One region of the Streptomyces sp. MMBL 11-1 genome, then DNA from elsewhere that is predicted to be linked to it. Evidence: riboswitches for the same ligand, from Rfam matches in the RefSeq annotation. Region 1 holds a riboswitch; the other holds the start of a gene.
What was found. Region 1 has a riboswitch for cobalamin ahead of PSQ21_RS11475 (ABC transporter substrate-binding protein). Riboswitches for the same ligand answer to the same signal wherever they lie in the genome.
Positions count from the first base shown of each region.

Region 2: it holds a riboswitch for cobalamin, as region 1 does, so the genes downstream of both, metE (5-methyltetrahydropteroyltriglutamate--homocysteine S-methyltransferase) here and PSQ21_RS11475 (ABC transporter substrate-binding protein) in region 1, are expected to answer to the same signal.

Region 1 is NZ_CP117709.1:2,673,132-2,680,821, reverse strand. Features, by position in the region: gene PSQ21_RS11500 (nicotinate phosphoribosyltransferase) at 1-86, opposite strand, end outside; gene clpS (ATP-dependent Clp protease adapter ClpS) at 166-483, shown strand; gene PSQ21_RS11490 (DUF2017 domain-containing protein) at 569-1,180, shown strand; gene PSQ21_RS11485 (amino acid permease) at 1,585-3,033, shown strand; gene PSQ21_RS11480 (Mov34/MPN/PAD-1 family protein) at 3,166-3,588, shown strand; cobalamin riboswitch at 3,608-3,798, shown strand; gene PSQ21_RS11475 (ABC transporter substrate-binding protein) at 3,837-4,838, shown strand; gene PSQ21_RS11470 (FecCD family ABC transporter permease) at 4,835-5,875, shown strand; gene PSQ21_RS11465 (ABC transporter ATP-binding protein) at 5,904-6,701, shown strand; gene PSQ21_RS11460 (putative leader peptide) at 6,771-6,899, shown strand; gene PSQ21_RS11455 (MoaD/ThiS family protein) at 6,998-7,285, shown strand; gene PSQ21_RS11450 (PLP-dependent cysteine synthase family protein) at 7,285-7,690, shown strand, end outside.
Region 2 is NZ_CP117709.1:7,002,519-7,010,208, reverse strand. Features, by position in the region: gene PSQ21_RS30935 (electron transfer flavoprotein subunit beta/FixA family protein) at 1-724, shown strand, start outside; gene PSQ21_RS30930 (electron transfer flavoprotein subunit alpha/FixB family protein) at 797-1,759, shown strand; gene metE (5-methyltetrahydropteroyltriglutamate--homocysteine S-methyltransferase) at 2,124-4,448, opposite strand; cobalamin riboswitch at 4,614-4,828, opposite strand; gene PSQ21_RS30920 (hypothetical protein) at 5,157-5,354, shown strand; gene cobF (precorrin-6A synthase (deacetylating)) at 5,444-6,235, opposite strand; gene PSQ21_RS30910 (protein kinase domain-containing protein) at 6,382-7,690, opposite strand, start outside.

The DNA.
Region 1 (7,690 bases):
GCCTGCACCATGGTCAGTTCGTACTGGTCGGTGAAGAGCGCGGTCGACGGAACGCCGACCCGTCGCCCGAGGTCCGCTGAGTTCATGGCTGGGATGCTACCCCCTATTCGTCAAAGTGACGAGATGTGGGGTCCGTTTGTGCGCCGGGCCCGCCCGGGTGGCAGCATGGGACAGGTGAGCGTTGCTACCCCGCTAGAGATCGAACGTCCCGATTCGGCCGAGGAGACCTTCGCGGTCCCCGAGCCGGACGTCCCGTGGGTGACGCTCGTCCACAATGACCCGGTCAACCTCATGAGCTACGTGACCTACGTCTTCCAGGCCTACTTCGGCTACCCGAAGGACAAGGCCCACAAGCTCATGCTGGACGTGCACCAGAAGGGCCGCGCCGTCGTCTCCAGCGGAAGCCGCGAGGAGATGGAGCGCGACGTCCAGGCCATGCACGGATACGGGCTGTGGGCCACCCTCACCCAGGACCGCAACTAGGGCCGCCCGGGCCCGCCCGGTCCGGCCCACCCGATCAGCCCGACCCGCCCGATCCCGCCCCGTTCGACCCACCATCGGAGAATCCATGGCCGGCCATTTCGAGGCCACCCCAGGCGGCGGCGCGGCCGTCGCGCTCGACGAGGTCGAGATCTCCATCCTGCGCTCCCTCGCCGTCCAGCTGCTCGAACTGATCGGCCCGGGCGAGACGCCCGCCGAGGGCGAGGACCCGCTCGCCGCCCTCTTCGCCGAGGGCCCCAGCAAGCCGCCGTCCGACCCGGCGCTCGCCCGGCTCTTCCCCGACGCCTACGGCGGCCCCGACCGGCCCGCCGAGGGCGGAAAGCCGGAGGAGGAGCTGCGCGAGCTGTCCTCCGAGTTCCGCCGCTTCACCGAGAACGACCTGCGCTCGGGCAAGCGCGAGGACGCCGTCACCGTCGTCCGCACCCTGGACGCACTCTCGCCCGCCGGGGACGGCGCCGCCGTCCTCACCCTCACGGGCGAGGAGTGCCGCAGCTGGCTCCGCTCCCTCAACGACCTGCGCCTGACCATCGGCACCCGGCTGGAGGTCTCCGACGAGGACGAGGGCGGGGAGGGCTCGCTCTACCGGCTCCCCGACACCGATCCGCGCAAGCCCATGGTGATGGCCTACCTCTGGCTCGGCGCGCTCCAGGAAACGCTCGTCGACACGCTCATGCCGTGAGGCGGAGGCCCGAGACCGTGATGCCGTGAGGCCGTCATGCCAAAAGGCCATGAGGTCGTAAGGCCGTAACAGAGGGCGCTTCCCCCGCCGTGCCGGGGGAGGCGCCCTCTGTTCGCTCAACGGACGCTCAGATCCGTATAAAGATCTCACCAAGCGATCCGGCCCTTTCGTGCCGGACATAACCCCTTGCCCGCTTTTTCCTGTGCCGTGCGCCACAGAATGTCCCACCATGTCCCCGGGCGGCCGTGATAAATCTTCACGACCGCCCGGAAACGCCACCCCTGTTCCCGGGGGCGCCGGAAACCGGCCGAACGCCGACGGCATTCCATCCATGTCCGGGGGGACCAGGGCCTGGTCCGCAGCCTTGTCCAGGCGCGGATCGGCGTGGAGAAAGGCGCACCACCATGACATCGGCGCAGGTCGACGAGGGACAGGCCGACAGGGGCCGGCCCGGCGGCGACGCCGGGACATCCGGGACCAGTGGCGAGGGATACCAGCGCGGTCTGGGCGCTCGTCAGATTCAGATGATCGCCATCGGCGGAGCCATCGGGACCGGGCTCTTCCTCGGCGCGGGCAAAGCCATCGACCGGGCCGGACCCAGCCTCGTCCTGGCCTACGTCATCGCGGGCCTGGTCATCTTCTTCATCATGCGGGCCCTGGGTGAACTGCTCATGTACCGCCCGGTATCCGGCTCCTTCTCGGAGTACGCCCGGGAATTCCTCGGCCCCTTCTTCGGATTCGTCACCGGCTGGACCTACTGGCTCTTCTGGGTCGTCACCGGAATCACCGAAGTCACCGCCGCCGCCACCTATATGACGTACTGGTGGAACATTCCCCAGTGGCTGTCCGCACTCGCCTTCACCGTCATTCTGTACGGCGCCAACCTGATCTCCGTGAAGCTCTTCGGCGAGCTGGAGTTCTGGTTCTCCATGGTCAAGGTCACCGCGATCATCGGCATGATCCTGATCTGCGCGGGCGTCCTCACCGTCGGATTCTCCGACGCCGGCGACACCGCCACCGTCGCCAACCTCTGGAACGACGGCGGCTTCTTCCCCAACGGCATCACCGGCACCCTCATGACGCTCCAGATCGTCATGTTCGCCTTCCTCGCCGTCGAACTCGTCGGCGTCACCGCCGGGGAGTCCAAGAACCCCGAGACCGTGCTGCCCAAGGCCATCAACACCGTGCCGTGGCGCATCGCCGTCTTCTACGTCGGCGCGCTGATCATGATCCTCTCGGTCGTGCCCTGGTCCACCTTCGAACCCGACGCCTCCCCGTTCGTGAAGGCCTTCGAGGAGATGGGGCTCGGCGTCGGCGCCGCGGTCGTCAACTTCGTCGTCCTCACCGCCGCGCTCTCCTCCTGCAACTCCGGCATGTACTCCACCGGCCGCATGCTCCGCGACCTCGCCCTCAACGGCCAGGGCCCCCGCGCCTTCGCCCGGCTGACGAAGAACGGCCTGCCGCTGGCGGGCACCACGTTCTCCGCCGCCCTGATGCTCGTCGGCGTGTGGATCAACTACCAGTGGCCGGGCAAGGCGTTCACCTACGTCGTCTCCTTCGCGACCATCTCCGGCATGTGGGCCTGGATCATGATTCTGATCAGCCAGATCCGCTACCGCCGCGCGGCCGACGCCGGTCTGCTCCCGCCGTCCTCGTTCAAGGCCCCCGGAGCCCCGTACACGAGCTGGTTCGCGCTCCTGTTCATCGGCCTGGTCATCGTGATGATGGCGATCGACGGGGACACCAGGATCTCGCTCTACTGCGCACCGCTGTGGGCGCTCATCCTCTTCGTCTCCCACCGGGCGCTCCGGTCACGCACCCCCGAGGAGAAGGCCACCGCCGGCAACCCCTGACCCGAGGGCAGGCCCCACACCGCCCTCCTCCCGGACCGCCCCCGGCCGCCCCAACGGCCGACGGCGTCCAGCATGCGGGCCCCCGCGTACCACCCATCGGTACGCCGGGGGCCCGCTGCTTATCCTGGCGCCATGCTGACCATCACCCAGGCGCTCCACGACCAGATCGTCGCCCACTCCCGCGCCGACCACCCCGACGAGGCGTGCGGAGTGGTCGCGGGCCCGGCCGGGACGGACCGCCCCGAGCGCTTCATCCCGATGCTCAACGCCGCCCGCTCGCCCACGTTCTACGAGTTCGACTCGGCCGACCTCCTCAAGCTCTACCGCGAGATGGACGACCGCGACGAGGAGCCCGTGATCGTCTACCACTCGCACACGGCGACCGAGGCCTACCCCTCCCGCACCGACGTCACCTACGCCAACGAACCAGGAGCCCACTACGTCCTGGTCTCCACCGCCGACACCGACGACGCCGGACCCTTCCAGTTCCGCTCGTACCGCATCGTGGACGGCGAGATCACCGAGGAGGACGTACGGGTCGTCGAGGCGTACTGACCCACCCGGGTGCCCCCACAGGGCCCCGCACGGGTCTGGCACACTGCCCCCAGACCCAACAAGGCAGCAGGAACCAGGAAGCCGGTGCGAATCCGGCACGGTCCCGCCACTGTGACCGGGCCCCCTCCCACGCGGACGACTCCCCAGCGGACGACGACGCACCGGAGGGCGGCCCGGAAGTCAGGAACTGGCCCGCCGCCTTCTCGCATCGACCAGGGGACGCGGAAATCCCCCGGAGAGGCCACGCCATGCCCCGGCGCACCCCCGCGCTCATAGCCGCCGCCGTGCTGCTCCCGCTCGCCCTCACCGCCTGCTCCACCCCGGACGGCGGCGACACCGCCACCACCGGGGACAAGGCCGCGGCCAGGAGCGACGGCTTCCCGTACACCGTCAAGAACTGCGGCGTCACCACCACGTACACGGCCCCGCCGCGACGCGTCGTCACCATGAACCAGCACGTCACCGAGATCATGCTGGAACTGGGCCTGGCGAAGTCCCTCGTCGGCACCGCCTACCTCGACGACCAGGTCCTGCCGAAGTACGCGAAGGACTACGCGTCCGTCCCGGTCATCGCGAAGGAGTACCCCTCCTACGAGCAGGTCCTCGCCGCCAACCCCGACTTCGTCTACGGCGGCTACGCCAGCGCGTTCGCGGCAGGCGACGGGCGCGGGCGCGAGGCGCTGAAGAAGTCCGGCATCGAGACCCGCCTCAACGCCGAGAGCTGCACCAAGGGCGACCAGCCCATGGACACCCTCTACGAGGAGATCCGCGAGGTCGGCCGCACCTTCGGCGTCAGCGACCGCGCCGAGGCCTGGATCAAGCGGGCCGAGGCCGACAACGCCGCCACCGCCGAGAAGCTCGCCGGCCTGAAGCCCGTCTCCGTCTTCGTCTACGACAGCGGCGACAAGACCGCGTTCACCGCCGGCGGCGAAGGCATCGGCAACGAACTGATCGAGCGGGCCGGCGGCACCAACGTCTTCGCCGACCTCGACAAGCCCTTCGGCGACGCCTCCTGGGAGAACGTCGTCGCCCGCAGGCCCGAGGCGATCGTGATCTACGACTACGGGGCCACCACCGTCGAACAGAAGAAGAAGCGCCTCCTCACCGACCCGGCCCTCGCCGACATCCCGGCCATCAGGAACAAGCGCTTCGCGGTCATGCCGCTCTCCGACGCGGTCCTCGGCGTCCGCGTCCCCGCCGCCGTCGACAAGCTCGCCGCCCAGCTCCACCCGGGGGCCACCACCCCGTGAGCTGCCGCACCGCCGCACCGCGACGGCCGCTCCGCTACACCCTGGTGCTCGGCGCCCTCGCCGTGCTCCTCGCCGCCGCCGTCATCGCCGCACTCGCCCTCGGCTCCGTCCGCATCCCGCCCGGCCAGGTCCTCTCCATCCTGACCGGGCGGGCGGACGCGAGCCCGTTCCGCACGATCGTCCTGGACGTCCGCCTTCCCCGGGTGCTGCTCGGCATCGTCGTCGGCGCCGGACTCGCCGTCATCGGCACCGTCCTCCAGGCCCTCGTACGCAACCAGCTCGCCGACCCGTTCCTCCTCGGCGTCTCCTCCGGGGCCTCCACCGGCGCCGTCCTGGTGATCGTCCTCGGCATCGGCGCGACCCTCGCCACCACCGTCACCATCCCCGCCGCGGCCTTCGCCGGTGCGCTGCTCTCACTGCTCCTCGTCTACACCCTGGCGCGCGGCGGAGGCGGCCTCGCCACCAACCGGCTCGTCCTCGCCGGGGTCGCCGTCTCCTACGTCCTCTCCGCCCTGACCAGCCTGATCCTGGTCACCTCCGCCCGCGCCGACCACCTCCAGGAAGTTCTCTACTGGACCCTCGGCGGCCTCGGCGCGGCCCGCTGGGACATGCTCGCGCTCCCCGCGGTCACCCTGGCCGTCGGCACCGCCGTACTCCTCACCCTGGCCCGGCCGCTCGACCTGCTCCTGGTGGGGGAGGAGGGCGCGACCGTCCTCGGCCTCGACACCGCCCGCTTCCGGGCCGCCGTCTTCGTCCTCGCCTCCCTCATGACCGGGGCGCTCGTCGCGTACAGCGGGGCGATCGGCTTCGTCGGGCTGATGGTCCCGCACATGGCCCGGATGGCCGTCGGCGCCGCGCACCGGGCACTGCTCCCGGTCGTCGCCCTCGGCGGAGCGGTGTTCCTGGTCCTCGCCGACCTGGCCGCCCGGACACTCGCCGCCCCGCAGGACATCCCGGTCGGCGTCCTCACCGCGCTGACCGGCGGCCCGTTCTTCCTCTGGATGCTCCGCCGCCGCCCCGAGGGAGCACCCGCATGACGACGTCACCCGTAGAGGGAGCCCGCCCATGACCACGCTGCGCACCGAGGGACTCTCGTACGGCGTCGGCGAGGGCCGCCACCTCGTCGACTCCGTCGACCTCACGGCCGCCGACGGCGAGACCGTCGGCCTCGTCGGCCCCAACGGCAGCGGCAAGACCACCCTCCTGCGCTGCGTCTACGGCACCCTGCGCCCCACCCACGGCCGCGTCCTCCTCGACGGCGACGACCTCGCCGCCCTCCCCGTGAAGGCCCGCGCCCAGCGCATCGCCACCGTCCCGCAGGACGGCCACGCCGGCTTCGAGCTCACCGTCGGCCAGGTCGTCGCGATGGGCCGCGCCCCGCACAAACGGTTCTGGGAGGCGGACACCGCCGCCGATGCCGCCCTGGTCGCCGACGCCCTCGCCCGGGTCGGCATCGCCGCCCTCGCCCCCCGTACGTTCGCCTCCCTCTCCGGCGGCGAACGCCAGCGCGCCCTGGTCGCCCGCGCCCTGGTCCAGCGGCCGTCGCTCGTCGTCCTGGACGAGCCGACCAACCACCTGGACATCCGCTACCAGCTGGAGATCCTCTCCCTGGTCCGCGACCTCGGCACCACCAGCCTCCTCGCCCTGCACGACCTCAACCTCGCCGCGTACTACTGCGACCGCCTCTACGTCCTCAAGGACGGCCGCGTCATCGCCTCCGGCACCCCGAAGGAGGTGCTCACGGCCGAGCTGCTGGGCGAGGTGTACGGCGTCGCCGCCGAGGTCAGCACCCACCCGAAGACCGGCGCCCCCACGGTCGTCTACCTGCCGGAAGGGCTCACCCACCCCGCGCTGTCCACATAGCGGTCGCTCACCATCCAGCATCTGATATGACACTCGGGTTTCCGCACAGGGAATCGATACGATGCCCGCATGGTTCCCCATGACGTGAGCAACAAGACGCCGGGCACGCTGCTCGTCGCGCGGCTGCACGTCGACCTGTGCAGGCTCGCCAGCGCGATCTGTCCCGCCCGCAGCCTGCCCGTGAGCCGCCCGGCCTGAGCCGCGGTCCGCGCGCCCACCCACACGCACCACCCCCCGCGCGGGGGCAGAAACGCGCGCCCCACGCCACCTCCACGCTTTCGACAGGAGCCCACGCCATGGCCATCGAGGTCCGCATCCCGACCATCCTCCGCACCTACACCGACGGCGCGAAGGCCGTCGAAGGCAGCGGGGACACCATCGCCGACCTCTTCGCCGACCTGGAGAGCCGCCACACCGGCATCCGTGAGCGCCTCGTCGACGGCGCGAACGGCGACCAGCTCCGCCGCTTCGTGAACGTGTACCTCAACGACGAGGACGTCCGCTTCCTCGACGGCATCTCCACCAAGCTCAGCGACGGCGACAACATCACGATCCTCCCGGCCGTCGCCGGCGGCATGCGCTGATGCGGTACGACTCCCCGCTGGCGGCCGTCGGGAACACCCCCCTCGTCCGCCTCCCGCGGCTGTCCCCGTCCGAGGACGTCCGGATCTGGGCCAAGCTGGAGGACCGCAACCCCACCGGCTCGATCAAGGACCGCCCCGCGCTCCACATGGTCGAGCAGGCCGAGAAGGACGGCCGGCTGACACCCGGCTGCACCATCCTGGAGCCCACCAGCGGCAACACGGGCATCTCGCTCGCCATGGCGGCCAAGCTCAAGGGCTACCGCATCGTCTGCGTCATGCCGGAGAACACCTCCCAGGAGCGGCGCGACCTGCTCGCCATGTGGGGCGCCGAGATCATCTCCTCCCCGGCCGCGGGCGGCTCCAACACCGCCGTCCGCGTCGCGAAGGAACTCAGCGCCGAGCACC
Region 2 (7,690 bases), 4.3 Mb from region 1:
CGCCGATGACCTGACGCTGGACCGTGAGGATGTCGACGGTCTGCTGTCGGAGCTGGACGAGTACGCGGTCGAGCAGGCGTTGCAGATCGCGGACGGGGCGGACGATGCGGAGATCACCGTGGTGACGGTGGGTCCGGAGGATGCCAAGGACGCGTTGCGCAAGGCGTTGTCGATGGGTGCGGACAAGGCGGTTCACGTCGAGGACGACGATCTGCACGGCAGTGATGTGATGGGCACGTCGCTGGTGCTGGCGAAGGCGGTCGAGAGGACCGGGTACGACCTGGTGATCTGTGGGATGGCCTCCACCGACGGGGTGATGGGTGTGCTGCCCGCGCTGCTGGCGGAGCGGCTGGGGGTGCCGCAGGTGACGCTGTTGTCCGAGGTGTCGGTGGCCGGGGGTGTGGTGACCGGGCGGCGTGACGGTGACACCGCTTCGGAGCAGTTGGAGGCGTCGCTGCCGGCGGTGGTGTCGGTGACCGACCAGTCGGGTGAGGCGCGTTACCCCTCGTTCAAGGGGATCATGGCGGCGAAGAAGAAGCCGGTGGAGTCCTTGGATCTGGAGGACCTGGAGCTGGACGCGGACGAGGTCGGTCTGGCGGGTGCGTGGACGGCGGTCGACTCCGCGACGGAGCGTCCGGCGCGCACGGCGGGCACGGTCGTGAAGGACGAGGGTGAGGGCGGTAAGCAGCTCGCCGAGTTCCTCGCGGGCCAGAAGTTCATCTGATCCCGCACGGCCGGTCCTCCCTCTCCCTCTCTTTTCTCCTTCTCTTCTCTCGTCTGTCTGGAGTGCGTTGTCATGGCTGAAGTTCTGGTTCTGGTCGATCATGTGGACGGTGCGGTCCGTAAGCCGACGCTGGAGTTGCTGACGCTGGCGCGTCGGATCGGTGACCCGGTCGCGGTGGCCCTGGGCGCGGGTGCCGGGAACACTGCGGGTGTGCTGGGTGAGCACGGTGCGGTGAAGGTCCTCACCTCCGATGCCCCGGAGTTCGCGGACTACCTGGTGGTGCCGAAGGTCGACGCGCTGCAGGCCGCGTTCGACGCCGTCTCCCCCGCGGCGGTGCTGGTGGTGTCCTCGGCCGAGGGCAAGGAGATCGCCGCTCGTCTCGCGCTGCGGATCGGGTCGGGCATCATCACCGACGCCACCGATCTGGAGGCCGGGGACGAGGGCCCGGTGGCGACGCAGGCCGTGTTCGCCGCCTCCTACACCACCAGGTCCCGGGTCTCCAAGGGCGTTCCGGTGATCACGGTCAAGCCGAACTCCGCCCCCGTCGAGCCGGCCGCCGCCGCCGGCACGGTCGAGGCGCTGACGGTGTCGTTCGGCGAGACGGCCTCGGGTACGAAGGTGGTCTCGCGGACGGCACGTGAGTCGACGGGGCGCCCGGAGCTGACCGAGGCCGCGATCGTCGTCTCGGGCGGCCGGGGCGTCAACGGCGCGGAGAACTTCCCGCTCATCGAAGCCCTCGCGGACAGTCTGGGGGCGGCGGTGGGCGCTTCGCGTGCGGCGGTCGACGCGGGCTGGTACCCGCACACCTCCCAGGTCGGGCAGACCGGCAAGTCCGTCTCCCCGCAGCTGTACATCGCCTCGGGCATCTCCGGAGCGATCCAGCACCGGGCGGGCATGCAGACCTCGAAGACGATCGTCGCGATCAACAAGGACGCCGAGGCCCCGATCTTCGAACTCGTCGACTACGGCGTCGTCGGCGACCTCTTCGCCGTCGTGCCCCAGCTCACCGAGGAGATCAACACCCGCAAGGGCTGACCCCCCGGCGAACACCCCCCGCCCCGGGGGGATCGGTATCCTCGGCCGCCTCCGCTTCGGCCACCGCAAGGTCCCCCGTCGCCGAACTCCCGGCGGCCGAGCTGCCCGGAGGGTGACCGACTTCTTCAGGGCGTCGGGGCGCCGGGGCGCGCGGATCGAGCGGCCCAGCGGGCCACCCGCCCCGTGACCGGTGCCGTCCCGTGCGCGGGGCGGCACCGGTCACGGAAAGATCCACCGCCGGGCACCCGCCGGTGAGGCTGACCCCACTCCGACCGCGCGAAGGAACGCGTTGCCGCAGTACGGTCGTCCCGCCGGCGCCCGACCTACCGTTCCCCGGAGCGTAGTCGGGACAGGGCGGCCCGGATCACGCCGCTTCGGTGGGCAGCTCCGCGCGGATCTCCCGCGCGGCGGCGACCAGGTTCTCCAGGGAGGCCCGGGTCTCGGGCCAGCCGCGGGTCTTCAGGCCGCAGTCCGGGTTCACCCACAGGCGTGTCGCCGGGATGGCCTCAAGTGCCTCGCGCAACAGGGACGCCGCCTCCTCGGCGCTGGGGACGCGCGGGGAGTGGATGTCGTAGACGCCCGGGCCCGCCTCGCGGGGGTAGCCGTGGGCGGCCAGTTCGCGGGCGACCTGCATATGGGAGCGGGCCGCTTCCAGGCTGATGACGTCGGCGTCGAGATCATCGATGGCCTGGACGATGTCACCGAACTCCGCGTAGCACATGTGGGTGTGGATCTGGGTGTCCGGCCGGACCCCGGAGGTGGCGAGCCGGAAGGACTCCGTCGCCCACTCCAGGTACGCGGCGTGCTCCGCCGCCCGCAGCGGCAGCGTCTCGCGCAGCGCGGGCTCGTCGACCTGGACCACCGAAGCGCCGCTCGCCTCCAGGTCGTTCACCTCGTCACGCAGGGCGAGAGCCACCTGACGGGCGGTGTCGGCGAGCGGCTGGTCGTCGCGGACGAAGGACCAGGCCAGCATCGTGACCGGACCGGTGAGCATGCCCTTGACGGGGCGTGCGGTCAGCGACTGCGCGTACGTCGTCCAGCGCACCGTCATCGGCCCGGGACGCGAGATGTCGCCCGCGAGGACCGGCGGCCGGACATACCGGGTGCCGTAGGACTGCACCCAGCCGTGCTCGGTGGCGAGGTATCCGGTGAGCTGCTCGGCGAAGTACTGGACCATGTCGTTGCGTTCGGGCTCGCCGTGCACCAGGACGTCCAGTCCGGCCTTCTCCTGGAAGAAGATGACCTCGCGGATCTCGTTCTTGACGCGCTCCTCGTATCCGGCCTCGTCGATCCGCCCCGCCCGCAGGTCGGCGCGTGCGGTGCGCACCTCGGTGGTCTGCGGGAAGGAGCCGATGGTGGTCGTCGGCAGCAGCGGCAGTCCGAGGTGGGCGCGTTGGACGGCGGCGCGTTCCGGGTACGGCTGGGAGCGGCGGCCGTCCGCGTCGGTGACGGCCGCCGCACGGGCGCGGACGGCCGGGTCGCGGGTGAGCGCCGCGTCGGTGCGGGAGGCCAGGTCGGCGCGGTTGGCGGCGAGTTCGGCCGCGATGGTGTCCGTGCCGCCGCCCAGACCACGGGCCAGGACGACGATTTCCTGGGTCTTCTGCTGGGCGAAGGCGAGCCAGCGGGCGATGCCCGGATCGATGCTCTGCTCGGCGTCGGCGTCCAGCGGGACGTGCAGGAGGGAGCAGGAGGCGGAGACGTCGACCCGGTCGGCGAGGCCGAGGAGAGTGCCGAGGGTGGCGAGCGACTTCTCGTAGTCGTTGATCCAGATGTTGCGGCCGTTCACGACACCGGCGACCAGCCGTTTGCCGGGCAGCCCGCCGGCCGCCGCGAGGTCGTCGAGGTTCCCCGCGCCGGACTCGGTGAAGTCCAGGGCCAGCCCGTCGACGGGGGCCTTGGCCAGGACCGCCAGCGCTTCGCCGAGCCGCCCGAAGTAGGAGGCGACCAGCAGTCGGGGCCGGTCGGCGTGTCCGCCGAGCTCGCGGTAGGCGCGGGCGGCGGCGTTCAACTCGGCAGGGGTGCGGTCCTGGACGAGCGCGGGTTCGTCGAGCTGCACCCACGTGGCGCCCGCCGCGCGCAGGTCGGCGAGGACCTCCGCGTACACGGGGAGCAGCCGGTCCAGGAGGGTCAGCGGCTCGAAGTCCACCGCCACGCCGGGAGCCGCCTTGGCGAGCAGGAGATAGGTGATGGGTCCGACCAGCACCGGTCGGGGCGTGAGACCGAGGGCCAGCGCCTCCTGGAACTCCGCGACCTGCTTGGCGGAGTCGGCGGAGAACACCGTGTCCGGGCCCAACTCAGGTACCAGATAGTGGTAGTTCGTGTCGAACCACTTCGTCATCTCCAGCGGGGCGACGTCCTGTGTGCCCCGGGCCATGGCGAAGTAGCCGTCGAGGGCGTCGGCGTCGACGGCCTCGCGGTGCCGCTCGGGGACTGCGCCGACCATGACGCTGGTGTCCAGGACATGGTCGTAGTACGAGAAGTCACCGGTCGGCACCTCGTGGACTCCGGCCTCGGCGAGCTGCCGCCAGGTTCCCCGGCGCAGCTCGGCGGCGGTCTCCCGGAGGGCGTCGGCGTCGACGCGGCCCTTCCAGTAACCCTCGATGGCCTTCTTCAGTTCGCGGTTCCGGCCCTGGCGGGGGTAGCCGTACACGGTGGTCTGTGCTGCCGCGGCTGCGGGCTTCGCTGTCACGTGACTCTCCTTCGCGAGCGTGTCTGCGGGACAGATCCCGGGACGGGACGCGAACGCGAGGGGATGACACGTCGGGCGGAGACCGGAACACGTAGAACCGTGTCCGTCCGCCCGCTGGTCACGCCGACCCGCCCACGAGGTCACCGAGATCTCCGCACGCGAACGGTCGCGTGCGGGCAACGGGCAGGTCTTCGGACTCGCGGGCACGTCTGCCGGGGCAGACACCTAATGACCGTCGCTTCCCAGACCCGGCCGGGCCCAGTGCGTATGACGGCGGTCGTTCCCACTCACCGCTGCGGGGCAGTCCCGGATTCCCACCGGGTTCCCTCTTACGACACCCTGCCTGGCGGACAGGGCGAACCAGCTGCGCCGGTCAGCCTAGACGGACGCCCGGCCCGTGCGCACTGTTGTTCACACTTCGGATGGTGCCACGGGGCGACGGGGCGGCGAGCGCTCCCGTCCCCGGGTCGGACTCCGTCGCGGCGGGGCACCGCGGCCTGCCACGCCCGTTTTCCGCTCGTTCGGCCGTTCGTCGGCCGCGTGCTGACCGCTGGTCAGGTCAGGCGCGTCCACTGGGCGTGACAGTGACACAGATGTAACCGAATGGCGTAGGGACTGCGGAACCACCGAGCGTCACAAGCCGTTCTTCTTCCCACTACACGGCCGCCGACCCACGGCGAGGCCGACCGAGGAAACGGAAAACGCCAGATGAAGAAGACAGTCGGGTGGGCCCAGGACGGCGACGACTGGACGATCACCGTGAACGGCACGCTGTATCGCGCGATCGAACGGCCGGCGGACGGCCGGGTGCACGACTACCTGGTGCGGGGCGACGACCTCACCGCCGAATGCCCGAGCCTGGGGCACGGGCTCGGCGTGATCAGGGCGCACGAGACCCGGCGCTGAGCACTCCCGGGACCGCTGTCGGGTCCGACGACGAGGTGCGGAGACCCTCGCCGCCCGCGCCTCGACGTGGGCCCGTCCGCCATCGGCCGTCAGTCGCCGCCCGTGCCGGGCGGTCGGCGCAGCAGATAGGTGTCCATGATCCAGCCGTGCCGTTCGCGGGCCTCCGCGCGCAGCCGCCTGATCCGGCCGGCGACCTCGTCGAGCGGGCCGGAGACCAGGATCTCGTCGGGGGTGCCGATGTACGCGCCCCAGTGGATCCACAGGCCCCTGCCCGTCAGGTGGGTGAAGCTCTCGTGGCCGTCGAGCATCACGACGATGTCGCCGTCGTCCTCGGGAAAGCCCTGGGCGAGACGCCTGCCGGGGGTGATGTGGATGGGGCGGCCGACCCGGTTCAGGGTGACGCCGTGGCGTGCGGCGAGGGCGGAGACGCTGCTGATGCCGGGGATCACCTCATGGCCGAATTCCACCGTGCCCCGGCCCCGGATGTCGTCGAGGATCGCGAGGGTGCTGTCGTACAGGGACGGGTCGCCCCACACCAGGAAGGCTCCGCACTGTCCCGGCGCGAGTTCCTCGATGATCAGGCGTTCGCAGATGTGGGCGCGGCGGTGACGCCAGTCGCGCACCGCCGAGGTGTAGCGCCCGCCGTCCTGCTGGGTGCGGTCCCGCCACGGGTCCTCGGCCTCGACGACGCGGTAGGGGCCGGTGAGGTGTTCGTCGAGGATGTCCCGCCGCAGCCGGGTGAGGGACTCCTTCTCCTTGCCTTTGCCGACCACGAAGAAGACGTCGGCCCGGCGCATGGCCTTCACCGCGGCGAGGGTCAGGTGGTCGGGGTCGCCGGCGCCCATGCCGATGACGAGGAGGTGGCGGGGTGCGTCGCTCATGTCGGCCGATCATGCCAGGAACGGGACGAGGCGGTCCTGCCGGGACGTCCGGCCAGGTGCGCGGGCAGGGCGGTGGCGCGGTGGAGAAGGGGCCGCGGGCCCCGGCCGCCGCCGGCGCCCCACCCACCCGGTCCCGGGTCACCGGCTCAGGGAACGGGGGCGGACAGAAGGGTGCCGTCCTCGAAGGTCAGGTAGAAGGAGCCGCCGGACACCAGGACGCTGGACGGCCGCATCGAGGGAGCGTCGACGGCCTCTCCCTCCCGGGGCCAGCCGCGGAGCGTGGACCGGCTCGCCACGGCCGTGCCCTGCTCCAGGTCGAATCCCCGCAGCTCGCCGGCCCCGATCACCAGGACCCGGTCACCGGCCACGATGACGGAGTCCTCGCCGTTCCAGGGCAGCGACCACTGCTCGCGCCAGGTCCGCGGGTCGAGCGCGCTGAGGTACGCGGAGCCCTTCGCCGTACCCCTGCCTCGTACGAACACCACCTTCTCGTGCCGCGCGCCGTGCAGCATGTCGACACGTGTGTCGCTGACCTTCCTGAGCGTTCGGGTCTCCCGCACCGCGTCCAGACAGGCGACGTACGGGTCCCCCCGCCTCGGACGGGGACAGTGGTCGGAGACCCTGTCCAGGTCCTCGCCGGTCTTCGGGTCCAGGGTGCGGGTGTCCCCGCCGGTCACCCAGAGACGGTCGCCCGCGATGTCCAACGACTGGGCCTGCGCGGAGGGCATCGCGCGTTCCCACTGCTTCTCGCGGTCCTTGACGGAGTACGCGCGGAGGAACACGTCCCCGGCCTCGGCCGGCCCGCCCTCCGCGACGTAGGAGACGAAGAGCTGTCCTTGGTGGACCCGGGCGGCGGCCGACAGGTACCCCGTGCGGCCCGGCAGCCTCGCCACCCGCTTTCCATCGCCGAGATCGAGCACGTCGACACCGGTGCCGTCGGTCGAGGTGGTGTAGACGTGCCTGGTGTCCAGTTCGGCGTAGGGCAGTGAGGTGAGGTCCTCTCCGCCGCTGCCGGCGGGGTAGCGCCACGCGGGTGTGCCGTCGGCCGCGTTCCTCGCCTCCAGGTGGCCTCGCCTCCTGTCCCGGTCCCACCGGACGCAGACGAGCACGGTGCCGCTGAGCGAACAGTCCGACGCGCCGCCTCTTCCTTCGACGGACGTGATCCACGGCTGCCAGCCTTCGGGCTGCAGCGTGCGGTCCAGCGCGTCCGGTCCGAAGTCACCCGTCGCGTCGACGGCCACGGGGGCGGTGCGGACGGTGGCGGGGCCGGGGCTCTTCGTGCTCTCCGGGGACCCGCCCGGGTTCCCCGAGGACGCCGCACCCCCGCCCGGGCCCTTCTCGTCGCCCGGCAGGTTCAGCAGGACGACCGTGAGCGTGCCGACGAGGAGAGCGGCACCGGCACCGAGGGACCGGCGCAACCGGCTTCCCGCCCGTTTCGGGGTCGGCGCCGAGGAC